Regions from separate parts of the Thermus thalpophilus genome, predicted to be linked through region 2. Evidence: riboswitches for the same ligand, from Rfam matches in the RefSeq annotation. Region 2 holds a riboswitch; the other holds the start of a gene.
The links. Region 2 has a riboswitch for thiamine pyrophosphate ahead of thiE (thiamine phosphate synthase). Riboswitches for the same ligand answer to the same signal wherever they lie in the genome.
Positions count from the first base shown of each region.

Region 1 (6,196 bases), on a different contig from region 2:
GGGGCCCGGGGTAACCCGCAGCAGATCCGCCAGCTTTGCGGCATGCGGGGCCTCATGCAAAAGCCCTCGGGGGAAACCTTTGAGGTGCCGGTGCGCTCCTCCTTCCGCGAGGGGCTCACGGTGCTGGAGTACTTCATCTCCAGCCACGGGGCGCGGAAGGGTGGGGCGGACACCGCCCTCAGGACCGCCGACTCGGGCTACCTCACCCGCAAGTTGGTGGACGTGGCCCACGAGATCGTGGTGCGGGAGGCGGACTGCGGCACCACCAACTACATCTCCGTCCCCCTCTTCCAGCCCGACGAGGTGACCCGCTCCTTGCGCCTCAGGAAGCGCTCGGACATTGAGGCGGGGCTTTACGGCAGGGTGCTGGCCCGGGAGGTGGAGGTGCAGGGGGTGCGCCTCGAGGAGGGCCGCTACCTCTCCTTGGAGGACGTGAACCTCCTCATCAAGGGGGCGGAGGCCGGGGAGATCAAGGAAGTGCCCGTGCGGAGCCCCCTCACCTGCCAGACCCGCTACGGGGTGTGCCAGAAGTGCTACGGGTATGACCTTTCCATGGCCCGGCCCGTGTCCATCGGCGAGGCGGTGGGGGTGGTGGCGGCGGAGTCCATCGGGGAGCCCGGCACCCAGCTCACCATGCGCACCTTCCACACCGGCGGCGTGGCCACGGGCACGGACATCACCCAGGGTCTGCCCCGCGTCATTGAGCTCTTTGAGGCCCGCAGGCCCAAGGCCAAGGCAGTGATCTCGGAGATTGACGGCGTGGTGCGCATTGAGGAAACCGAGGAGAAGCTTTCCGTCTTCGTGGAGTCCGAGGGCTTCGCCAAGGAGTACAAACTCCCCAAGGACGCCCGCTTGGTGGTGAAGGACGGGGACTACGTGGAGGCGGGCCAGCCCCTAACCCGCGGGGCCATTGACCCCCACCAGCTCCTGGAGGCCAAGGGGCCGGAGGCGGTGGAGCGCTACCTGGTGGACGAGATCCAGAAGGTTTACCGGGCCCAGGGGGTGAAGCTCCACGACAAGCACATCGAGATCGTGGTGCGGCAGATGCTCAAGTACGTGGAGGTCACCGACCCCGGGGACAGCCGTCTCCTGGAGGGCCAGGTCCTGGAGAAGTGGGACGTGGAGGCCCTGAACGAGCGGCTCATCGCCGAGGGCAAGACCCCGGTGGCCTGGAAGCCCCTCCTCATGGGGGTGACCAAGAGCGCCCTCTCCACCAAGAGCTGGCTTTCCGCCGCCAGCTTCCAGAACACCACCCACGTCCTCACCGAGGCGGCCATCGCCGGCAAGAAGGACGAGCTCATCGGCCTCAAGGAAAACGTCATCCTGGGCCGCCTGATCCCCGCCGGCACCGGCTCCGACTTCGTGCGCTTCACCCAGGTGGTGGACCAGAAGACCCTGAAGGCCCTGGAGGAGGCCCGCAAGGAGGCGGTGGAGGCCACCAAGGAGGCCCCCGCCCGCCGGGCCCCCCGCCGGGAACAGCCGGGCAAGCAGGCTTAAGGAAAGGCTTAAGAGGCGGCGGGTTCTCCCCGCCGTCTCTTGGCCCATAATGGGGCCATGTTGGCCAAGCTCTACGCCGCCTTTCGCCAAGTGGGGGAAGACCTCTTCGCCCAGCGCCTCATCTCCGCCACCGCGGGCAACTTTTCCGCGCGCACCAAGGAGGGTTTCCTCATCACCAAAAGCGGGGTGCAGAAGGCCCGGCTTACCCCGGAGGACCTGGTGGAGGTGCCCTTAGAGGGCCCCTTCCCCCCGGGGGCCAGCGTGGAAAGCGTGATCCACCGGGAGGTTTACCGGCGGACGGGGGCCAAGGCCCTGGTCCACGCCCACCCCCGGGTGGCGGTGGCCCTCTCCTTGCACCTGGAGCGGCTCGTACCCTTGGACCTCGAGGGCCAGTACCACCTCAAGGAAGTCCCCGTGCTCTCCCCCAAGACCACCTCCGCCACGGAAGAGGCGGCCTTGGCGGTGGCGGAAGCGCTCGGGGAGCACCCGGTCTGCCTCCTCAAGGGGCATGGGGCCTTTGCCTTGGGGCGCAAGGAAAAGCCGGAAGAAGCGCTTCTGGAGGCCTATAGCCTCCTCACCACCTTGGAGGAAAGCGCCGAGATCCTCCTTTACCATCGGCTTTGGGGGAAGGGATGAAGGTGCTCTTCGTGGAGGGCAAGGAACGGGAACCCCTTTGGGCGCTGGCGCAAAGGCTTCCCCACCCCCACTGGCTCCTGGCGGGGGAAGGGGTGTTCCTCCTTCAGGTCTTCGGCGCCTCGGAGGAGGCCAAGGCCTTGGCGGAGGGCCTCCCCGGGGTCAGGGTCTGGACCTTTACCTTGGAGGATGGGGTAGTCTATAGGGGATGCGGGAAGAAATCGGCTACATCCCCGTAGGGGAGGCGGAGCTCTATGTGGAGGATGTGGGGGATGTGCACGCCCCCGCCCTTTTGGTCCTCCACGGGGGCCCCGGGGGAAACGCCTACGTCCTCCGGGAAAGCCTCCAGGACCACCTGGAAGGCTTCCGCGTGGTCTACTTTGACCAGCGGGGCTCGGGGCGGAGCCTGGAGCTTCCGCAAGACCCCCGGCTCTTCACCCTTGACGCCCTGGTGGAGGACACCCTGGCCCTGGCCGAGGCCTTGGGGATAGAGCGGTTTGGCCTTCTGGCCCACGGCTTCGGGGCGGTGGTGGCCCTGGAGGTCCTCCGCCGCTACCCCGAGGCGGAAGGGGCCTTGCTCTTAGGCCCTTGGGTGAACTTCCCCTGGCTCGCCGCCCGCCTGGCGGAGGCAGCGGGGCTCACCCCGGGGGAAGACCCGGAGGAAAACCTCAAGGCCGCCTTGGAAAAGGCCGAACCCAAGCTTCTTTTTGACCGCCTCATGTTCCCAAGCCCAAGGGGGCGCCTGGAGTACGAGTGGCTGGCGGAAGGCTCGGGCATCCTGGGCCCCGACACCCCGGCCCTGGCCTTCCTGCACAACGGGCTTTGGCGCCTGGACTACACCCCCTACCTCGCCCCTTCCCGCAAGGCCCTGGCGGTGGTGGTGGGGGAGCTGGACGGCACCAGCTACCCCTACGCCGAAGAGGTGGCGGAGCGGCTCAAAGCGCCCATCCGGGTGGTGCCCGGGGCGGGGCACTATCCCTGGATAGACGCCCCCGAGGCCTTCGCCGAGGCCTTCCGCGCCGCCCTCGCCCACGTCCTCGTCCCTCAAGGGTGGTAGACTAAGGACGTCACCGGGGGTGCCCCAAAAGGGGCTGAGAGATACCCTTGGAACCTGATCCGGGTAATGCCGGCGTAGGGAAGGTGACGGGCCCCTCCCGGTGACAAGGAGGGGTTTATGCGTAAAGCCTTGGCGTTGCTTCTCTTTTTGGCCTTCGGCCTGGCCCAGGAGATCACGCTCCTCACCCACCAAAGCTTCTCCCTGGACAAGGGCCTCATCGCCCAGTTTGAGCGGGAAACGGGCCTTAAGCTTCGCATCCTCAAGGCGGGGGATGCCGGGGAAACCCTGAACCGGGCCATCCTCACCAAAAGCGCCCCCATCGCCGACGTCCTCTACGGCTTTGACAACACCTTCCTCTCCCGGGCCCTGGAGGCGGACATCCTCCTCCCCTACCGGAGCCCGGAGATCCGAAACCTCAAGGCCACCTTGCTCCTGGACCCCACCTTCCGGGCCCTTCCCGTGGACTACGGCTGGGTGAGCCTGAACTACGATAGGGCCTACTTCCAGAACCGGCCCCTGCCCAAGGCCCCCGAGGACCTGGCCAAGCCCGAGTATGCCCGGCTTCTGGTGGTGGAAAACCCCGCCACCAGCTCCCCCGGCCTCGCCTTCCTCATGGCCACCGTGGCCCGCTTCGGCGAGGACGGCTACCTGGACTTCTGGGCCAAGCTCCGGGACGGCGGGGTGCGGGTGGCCAAGGGTTGGAGCGAGGCCTACTACACCCACTTCACCCTCTACAAGGGGGACCGGCCCTTGGTGGTTTCCTACACCACCAGCCCCGCCGCCGAGGTCTACTACTCCGAGGGCAAGTACCAAGAGCCCCCCACGGCCAACCTGTTCCCGGAGCTCGCCTTCTTCCAGGTGGAGTTCGTGGGCATCCTGAAGGGCACCAAGAACCTGGTAGGGGCCAAGAAGCTGGTGGACTGGCTCCTCTCCCGCCCCGTGCAGGAGAACATCCCCACGGAGATGTGGATGTACCCCGCCCGCCGGGACGCCAAGCTGCCCGAGGTCTTCCGCTTCGCCCCCGAGCCCGTGGGGAGCGTGCGGCTGGACCCCAAGCGCATGGCGGAGAACCGGGAGCGCTGGATTGACGAGTGGACCAAGGTGGTCCTCCAGGGGCAAAGCCCGGAGGCGGTGCGCCGGGGGCGGCGCTAGGCGATGGCCTGGCTCGCCAGGGGGGTGGTCCTCCCCTTCCTCGCCTTCGCCCTCTTCTACCCCCTTTTCCGCCTCCTCCTCCTGGGCGTAGGGGAGGGGTTTTGGAACGCCTGGACCAACCCCTATTACTGGGAGCGCTACCGCTTTAGCCTGGAGTACGGCCTGGCCTCGGCCCTCCTCACCCTCGCCCTGGCCCTCCCCCTGGCCTTCCTCTTCCGGCGGCGCTTCCCCTTGCGGGCCCTTTTCCTCTCCCTTTCCACTTTGCCCTTCGTCCTCCCCACCCCGGTGGTGGCCTTGGGGTTTTTGGCCCTCCTGGGCCCTCGAGGGCTTTTGGGGGTGGACCTTTACGGCACCTTCGCCCTCCTCCTCCTGGCGGCGGTTTTCTACAACCTGGGGCTCGCCCTACGGGTCCTCCTCCCCGTGGCCTTGGGCCTGGAGGAGCCCCTGCAGGCGGCGCGGAGCCTGGGGGCCACCCCTTGGCGCGCCTTCCTCCGGGTGGGGCTTCCCCTCCTCCTTCCCGCCCTGGGGGGCGCGGGGCTTCTCGTTTTCCTGTACACCTTCTCCGCCTTTGGGGTGCCCCTCCTCCTCGGGGGGCCCCGGCACGCCACCCTCGAGGTGGAGGTCTACACCCTCCTGGCCCACCGCCTGGCCCTGCCCGAGGCCAGCGCCCTCATGGCCTGGCAGCTTTTCACCCTGGGGGCCTTGGTCCTCCTCCACCTGCGCCTCAAGGCCCACCCCCTTCCCCCAGGGCCCCTTCTTCCCGCCCCCTCCCTGGCTTACCCCTTGGGGCTTGGGGCCTTTTTCCTTCTCCTCTACGCCCCCCTCCTGGCCCTCTTCGCCCAAGGGAGCCTTTCCGCCCTCCGCTCCGCCTGGGTCTCGGAGGACTTCACCCCCCTGCCCTTGGCCCTGGCCAACTCCGTGCGCTTCACCCTCCTCGCCCTCCTCCTGGCCCTGCCCCTGGGGGTGGCCTACGGGGTGGCGGCGCGGCGGAGCGGGCTATGGGACCTTCTGGGCCTCTTCCCCCTTATGGTGAGCCCGGTGGCGGTGGGCCTCGGCTACCTGGTGGCCTACCCTGGCCTTCGGGGCTCCTTGCTCCTCCTCCTCACCGCCTACGCCCTCCTGGCCTACCCCCTCTTGGCCCGGACCCTCCTGCCGGCCCTAAGGAGCCTCCCCCCAAGCCTCCTCGAGGCGGCAAGGACCCTGGGAGCCACCCCTTGGCGCGCCTTTTTAAGGGTGGAGCTTCCCCTCCTCCGCCCCGCCCTGGCCTCGGGGGTGGCCTTGGCCCTGGCCGCCCTCCTGGGCGAGTTCGGGGCGAGCCTGGTGCTTTGGCGGCCCGAGTGGACCACCCTGACCCTGGCCATCTACGAACGCCTGGGACGCCCCGGGGAAGGACCCTTCCGGGAGGCCTTGAGCCTGGCCGCCCTCCTCGCCCTCCTCTCCGGCCTCCTCTTCTACCTCCTGGACCGGGGGCGGAGTAGGCTAGGCTAGGAAAAGCCGGCCAGGAACTCCCTCACCACCCCAAGGAAGCGCCGCCCGTCCAGGAGGAGGGCCAAAAGGGCCCAAATCAAGGCGGCGTGAAAGGCCTCCGGGGCGAAGGTGGCGGCGAAGAGGAAGGGGGCGAAGGTGGCGGGCACCTGAAGGAGCATGGAAAGGCTCTTGTTGGGGTAGCGGAGGAGGAGGGTGAGGGCCAAGACCATCCAGGAAAGGCCGAGGCCGAGGGGCACCAGGCCCGCCCCCAAAAGGTAGGCGAAGCCCGCCCAGGCCAGGCCGGCGTCCAGGGGGTAGTCCCAGGCGGCGAGGCGGGTGGGCCGCCTGGAGGCGCGGGCCAGCATCCCGTCCAGGACGTCCAGGCTCCAG
Region 1 covers NZ_JAKTNS010000003.1:108,161-114,356, reverse strand. Annotated here, with positions in the region: gene rpoC (DNA-directed RNA polymerase subunit beta') at 1-1,497, shown strand, start outside; gene L0D17_RS02575 (fuculose-1-phosphate aldolase) at 1,555-2,133, shown strand; gene L0D17_RS02570 (hypothetical protein) at 2,130-2,369, shown strand; gene L0D17_RS02565 (alpha/beta fold hydrolase) at 2,339-3,187, shown strand; TPP riboswitch at 3,193-3,286, shown strand; gene L0D17_RS02560 (thiamine ABC transporter substrate-binding protein) at 3,305-4,339, shown strand; gene L0D17_RS02555 (ABC transporter permease) at 4,343-5,827, shown strand; gene L0D17_RS02550 (hypothetical protein) at 5,824-6,196, opposite strand, start outside.
Region 1: linked by a shared signal. The riboswitch ahead of L0D17_RS02560 (thiamine ABC transporter substrate-binding protein) and the one ahead of thiE (thiamine phosphate synthase) in region 2 are both predicted to bind thiamine pyrophosphate.

Region 2 (6,196 bases):
ACGAACTCGGGGGAAACCCCCTCCCGCTCCGCCACGTAGGCCATCTCCTCGGTGATGATCCCCTTCCTCGCCGCTTCCAGCTGCGTCATCCTTCCACCCCCATCAGTTTTAGAAGCCGCTTCGCCGTCCAAGGAGCGAGGAGCACGCCGTTTCGGCCGTGCCCCGCCGCCGCGTACACGCCCTCCCCCACCTCGCCCACAAAGACCTCCCCCATGGGCCGGTAGCCCCAAACCGCTCCCCTAAACCGGGCCTCGGCCAGGAGGGGAAAGCGCTCGTGGGCGTAGTCGGCCAGCCACCGGAGCCCAAAGAGGTCCACCCCTTCCCGCCATCCCTCCCGCCCCGTGGCCCCCACGTAGACCCCTCCCCCCCGGGGGAGGAGGTACCCCTCCCCGGCGAAGAGGGGGCCGGGGGGAGGGGGGCCTTGGAGGAGGAGGGCCTCCCCCCTAAGGGGCCGCACCCCGAGGCCAAAGCGGGCGGCCCAGGCTCCCACGGCAAGGACCACATGTCGGGCCTGCACCGCACCCCCCGGGAAGGCCACCCTTCCCTCCTCCACCGCCTCCACCTCCACGGGCCAGAGGGAAACACCCCTCCGGGCCAGGAGGGCAAGGAGGGCCTCCCGGAGCGCCGCGGCGTGGAGGTAGCCCCCGGGAAAGCGCCTCGCCCCCAAGCCCCCCCGCACCGGATAGGGCAGGGCCTCCTCCGCCTGCCAGGCCGCCTTCTCCCCTTCCCCCAGGGCCACCACGAAGGTGCCGGAAAAGCCGGCCTCCACGGGAAAACCCTCGTCCCTTAGCTCCGCCAAAAGCTCGGGGTAGTAGTCCAGGGCGAAAAGGCCCGCCTCAAGAAGCTCTCCCGAAAGCCCCTCGGGGTAGGGGGCGAGCATCCCGGCGCTCGCCCGGGTGGCGGCCCCCTCCTTCCCCGCATCCAGCAGGACCACCTGAAGCCCCCGCTTGGCGAGCTCGTAGGCGGTGAGGGCCCCGATGATCCCCGCCCCCACCACGGCCACCTCGGCCCTCACCCCCGCCTCCCCAAGGGCACCCCCTCCGTGGGGCTCGAGGGGCTCGCCGCCTCCCTTGGCCGCATGGGGCCTGCCAGATGGGCCCTCCTCCCCGCCTCCACCGCAAGCCGGAAGGCCTCGGCCATGGCCACGGGGTCCTCCGCCTCGGCGATGGCGGTGTTGACCAGGACGGCATCCAGCCCGAGCTCCATCACCTCCGCGGCATGGGAGGGAAGGCCAAGCCCGGCGTCCACCACCACCGGGGGGAGGCTTGGGCGCTCCCGGGCGAAGAGCTCCAGAAGGGCCCGGGTCCTCACCCCCCAGCCCGAGCCGATGGGGGCGGCCAAGGGCATCACCGTGGCGGTGCCGAGGGCGGCAAGCCGCTTGGCCAGGACCAGGTCGGGCCCCATGTAGGGCAGGACCACGAAGCCCTCCTCCAAAAGCCTCTCCGCGGCCTTTAGCGTCTCCAAGGGGTCAGGGAGAAGGTAGGTGGAATCGGGGATGACCTCCAGCTTCACCCAGTTCTCCCCGGTGAGGAGGCGGCCCAGCCGGGCGAGGCGCACCGCCTCCTCCGCCGTCTTGGCCCCGGCGGTGTTGGGGAGAAGCCGCACCCCCTCCAGGGCCTCCAGAAGCCCCACGTGCCCCGGGGCCCCCACCTCCACCCGCCTCACGGAAACCGTCACCACCTCCGCTCCCGCCGCCTCTATGGCCTCCCGCATCACCCCGAAGTCCTTGAACTTGCCGGACCCCAGGATGAGGCGGCTTTTTAGCTCCCGGTCGCCCACCTTCCAGCTATCCATCTAGCCCCCCTGCATCAGGGCCACCACCTCCACCACGTCGCCCTCCTTCAAGACCCGCTCCGGCACCTCAGCCCCAGGGAACGCCTCCTCGTTGAGGAGGACGGCGACCCGTTCCAAGGCCACGCCCAGTTCCTCCAGGACCTCTTTAAGCGTCCTGCCCTCCAAGGGCTTGGGCTCGCCGTTAAGCCACACCATAAAGCCGCTCCCGGAAGGCCTTGGCCGCGCCCTCGGGGTCCTCGGCGTCCAGGATGGCCCGAACCACCACCACGCGCCTCGCCCCAGCCTCGAGGACCCGGTCCAGGTTGATGAGGTCAATGCCGCCGATGGCGAACCAGGGCTTCTCCCCCAGGTGCTCCGCCGCAAAGCGGACGTAGCCCAGCCCCGCCGCTTTCCGCCCCGGCTTGGTGGGCGTCTCCCACACCGGCCCCACGGAAAGGTAATCGGCCCCCTCATCCAGGGCCTTTAGCGCCTGCTCCGGGGCGTGGGTGGAGCGGCCGATTAAGCCCTGGAAGAAGCGCCGCGCCTCCGCTGGCGTGAGGTCCCCCTGCCCCAGGTGCACCCCATCCGCCCCCAGGAGGGCGGCCAGGTCCGGGCGGTCGTTGAGGAAAAAGGGAACCCCGTAGCCCTTGGCCAAGGCCAGCATCCGCTCTCCCAGCTCCAGGATGGGCCTCGCCTCCCAGTCCTTGGCCCGAAGCTGCAAAACCTCCACGCCGCCCCCAAGGGCCCGCTCGGTGCGGTCCAAAATCTTTTCCCTAGACCACCCCGGCCTTGGGGTCACCACCAGGTAGAGCCTCCCAAGCAACCTTCCACCCCCTCAGGCCAGCGGGAAAAGCCCACGCGGCCCACGGGGTGTTGGGTTTTGGGGGATTTGGGTCTTCCGCATAGGCTTCCCTCCGCCGGCATTACCCGGATCAGGTTCCAAGGGTTGCTGGGAAACACCCAGCTCTCAGCCCCTCCATTGGGGCACCCCTAGCCTGCCCCCTTACTATAGCACGCCCCCCTTGCCGGAAAGGGAAGGAAGCTACCCTGGGAAAAACCCATGCGCCCCCGTCTCGCCCCCGCCCTTCTCCTGTGGCTCCCTTCATTCTTCCCCCAGGCCCGACCCCATGCACCTGGGCCTGGCCGTGGCGGCCTTTCTGCTCCTTCTTGCCGGGGCGCTTTTCCTCTTCCTTGCCGCCCTCCTTCCCCCCTGGCCCTTGGCCTTCTTTTGTTACCCCTCTTCCAACCCTTTGGGGACGCCCCGGGCCAAACCCTTCCCATCCCGGCCCGGTGGGGGGCTCTGGCCTTGGGTGTAGCCCTAAGCGACCTCGGCCGCCTAGCGGGAACACCCGCAGGGACCCCTCCCACGTCGCCCCAACCCCCGTCCATTCCCCCTACGGGGCCCAGGATTTGGTGGCGCATACCCTTGACTTTTACAGACTCAATGGTATATCTTCCTGGGTAACCCCCGAGGCCGGGGGAGGGAGGGAAGATGCCAGGGGTTAGGGAGATCCAGCAGGACGAAGCGGTGGAAGCGGAAATCCGCTACCTCGAGGCCATGATCGCCCGCCTCGAGGCGGGGGAGGAAGACCCCGAGGACTTCCGGGTCTTTCGCCTTAAGAACGGGATCTATGGGATCCGGGGACGCCCCGAGCACCACATGATCCGCATCAAGCTCCCCGTGGGCCGCACCACCCCTGAAGGCCTAAGGGTGCTGGCGGAGGTGGCCGAGCGCTACGCGGAAAACCGCCTGGCCCACGTGACCACCCGCCAGGCGGTGCAGCTCCACCACGTGCACCGCCGGGACGTGCCCAAGGTGCTCCGGGCGGTGAACGCCGTGGGCCTCACCACCCGGGAGGCCTGCGGCCACTCCATCCGGGCCATCACCTGTTGCCCCTACGCCGGGGTCTCCCCGGAGGAGCCCTTTGACGTCACCCCCTACGCGGAGCGGGCGTACCGCTACTTCCTCCGCCACCCCGTGGGGCAGAACCTGCCCCGTAAGTTCAAGGTGGCCTTTGAAGGGTGCGCCACAGACCACGCCCGCACCCCCATCCACGACATCGGGGTGGTGGCGGCGGTGGAGGGGGGGAAGCGGGGCTTCCGCATCTACGTGGGCGGGGGGCTTGGGGCGGCCCCCATGAGCGCCGAGCTTTTGGAGCCCTTCACCCCCGAGGAGGACCTCCTCCCCACCATGCTCGCCATCATCCGCCTCTTTGACCGCTACGGGAACCGCAAGGTCCTCACCCAGGCCCGGCTCAAGTTCCTGGTGAAGAAGTGGGGCATCGCCGCCTTCCGGGAGGCGGTGCGGGAGGAACGGCGCCTGGTGAAGCTCACGGCCAGCGGGGCGGACCTCGAGGCCTGGGCCCCTCCCGAGGAAGCCCCGCCCCCTCGCCTCCCCAATCCTCCCCAAAAGCCCTTCTCCTTCGCCCCGGGCTTTGACGCTTGGCGGCGCACGAACCTCTTCCGGCAGAAGCAGGAAGGCTTCTACACCGTCACCGTCCGCCTACCCTTGGGGGACATCACCCCGGAGGGCCTTAGGGCCCTGGCGGAGATCGCGGAAACCTATGCTGGGGAGATCCGGAGCGCCATCAGCCAGAACCTCCTCCTCCGCTTCGTCCCGGAGGAGGCCTTAGGGGGGCTTTACGAGGCCCTTTTGCAGGCGGGCCTAGCCCACGCCGAGGCCCACACCGTCCTGGACATCACCCGCTGCCCTGGGGCCGACACCTGCAACCTGGCCATCACCCGCTCCCGGGGCCTAGCCCAAGCCCTGGGGGAAAGGCTGGAGGCCCTACCCCTGGCCCAGGACCCAGGGGTGAAGGCCATCAGCATCAAGATCTCCGGCTGCCCCAACTCCTGCGGCCAGCACCACATCGCCGACATCGGCTTCTACGGCTCCAGCCGCAAGGTGGAGGACCGCGAGGTGCCCCACTACGTCCTCCTCTTGGGCGGGCGCACCCGGGAGGGGGAGGCCCGCTTCGGCCAGGTGGTGGGCCGCATCCCCGCCCGCCGGGTCCCCGAGGCGGTGGAGCGGATCCTAAAGCGCTACGAGGCGGAGCGGCAGAATGGGGAGAGCTTCCAAGCCTACTTGGACCGCGTGGGGCCCGCCTCCTTCAAGGCCGTTCTCCAGGACCTTCAGGAGGTACCTCCCTACGCGGAGGCCCCGGAGTTCTACCAGGACCTGGGGGCGGAAGGGGAGGCGTTCAGCGTGCAGCTTGGGCGCGGGGAGTGCGCCGTATAGGGAGGTGGCCATGCGCATCGCCTACGCCGGCCTAAGGCGAAGGGAGGAGTTTAAAGCCCTGGCGGAGAAGCTCGGCTTCACGCCTTTGCTCCTCCCCGCCCAGAGCACGGAAAGGGTACCCGTGCCCGAGTACCAGGACCGCCTCCGGGAACTGAGCCAAGGGGTGAACCTCTTCCTCGCCACCACCGGGGTGGGGGTGCGGGACCTCCTGGAGGGGGGTAGGGCCCTGGGCCTGGACCTTAAGGCCCCCCTGGCCCAAGCCCACCGCCTGGCCCGGGGCGCCAAGGCGGCCCGGGTCCTGCGGGAGGAGGGGCTACCCCCCCACGCCACGGGGGACGGCACGAGCCCAAGCCTCATCCCCCTCCTCCCCCCAGGCCCCGGCAGGGCGGCGCTCCAGCTTTACGGCAAGCCCCTACCCCTTCTGGAAGCCGCCCTGGCGCAACGGGGGTATGCGGTCCTTCCCCTCATGCCCTACCGCCACCTGCCCAACCCCGAAGGCATCCGGGCCCTGGAGGCGGCCATCCGGGAAGGCACCGTGGAGGCGGTGGCCTTCGTGGCCGCCCTTCAGGTGGAGTTCCTCTTTGAAGGGGCGAAGGACCCCCAGGCCCTAAGGGAAGCCCTCAACACCCGGGTGAAGGCAGTGGCTGTAGGCCGCGTCACCGCGGACGCCCTAAGGGAGTGGGGGGTGAAGCCCTTTTACGTGGACGAAACGGAACGTTTAGGCAGCATGCTCCAGGGCTTCAAGAGGGCCCTTTTCCAGGAGGCGGTATGACCTACTTCCCCTTGATGCTAGACCTCCAAAACCGCCCCGTCCTCCTCATCGCCGGGGGCCCGGAAACCGGGGCCAAGCTCCAGGCCCTCCTCCAGGCCGGGGCCCGACTCACGGTCCTGGCAGAAGAGGACCTCTGGGGCCTTGCGGCCCTGGAACGGGAAGGGAGGATCCGCTGGCTCCGGCGGGGCTACCGGGAGGGGGACCTGGAGGGCTACTTCCTGGTGGTGAGCCACCCCAAGGACAAGGCCATCCACCCCCAGGTCAAGGCCGAAGCGGAGCGGCGCCGGGTCTTCCTCGTGGCCGTGGACGACCCGGAAAACGCCAGCGCCATCCTCCCCGCCGTCCTCCGCCGCGGGGAACTCCTGGTGGCCCTTTCCACCTCGGGGGCGGCCCCTGCCTTGGCCGTGCGCCTC
Region 2 covers NZ_JAKTNS010000024.1:9,247-15,442, forward strand. Annotated here, with positions in the region: gene thiC (phosphomethylpyrimidine synthase ThiC) at 1-89, opposite strand, end outside; gene L0D17_RS08955 (NAD(P)/FAD-dependent oxidoreductase) at 86-1,015, opposite strand; gene L0D17_RS08960 (thiazole synthase) at 1,012-1,794, opposite strand; gene thiS (sulfur carrier protein ThiS) at 1,795-1,989, opposite strand; gene thiE (thiamine phosphate synthase) at 1,976-2,596, opposite strand; TPP riboswitch at 2,666-2,775, opposite strand; gene L0D17_RS08975 (nitrite/sulfite reductase) at 3,266-5,011, shown strand; gene L0D17_RS08980 (uroporphyrinogen-III synthase) at 5,022-5,783, shown strand; gene L0D17_RS08985 (precorrin-2 dehydrogenase/sirohydrochlorin ferrochelatase family protein) at 5,780-6,196, shown strand, end outside.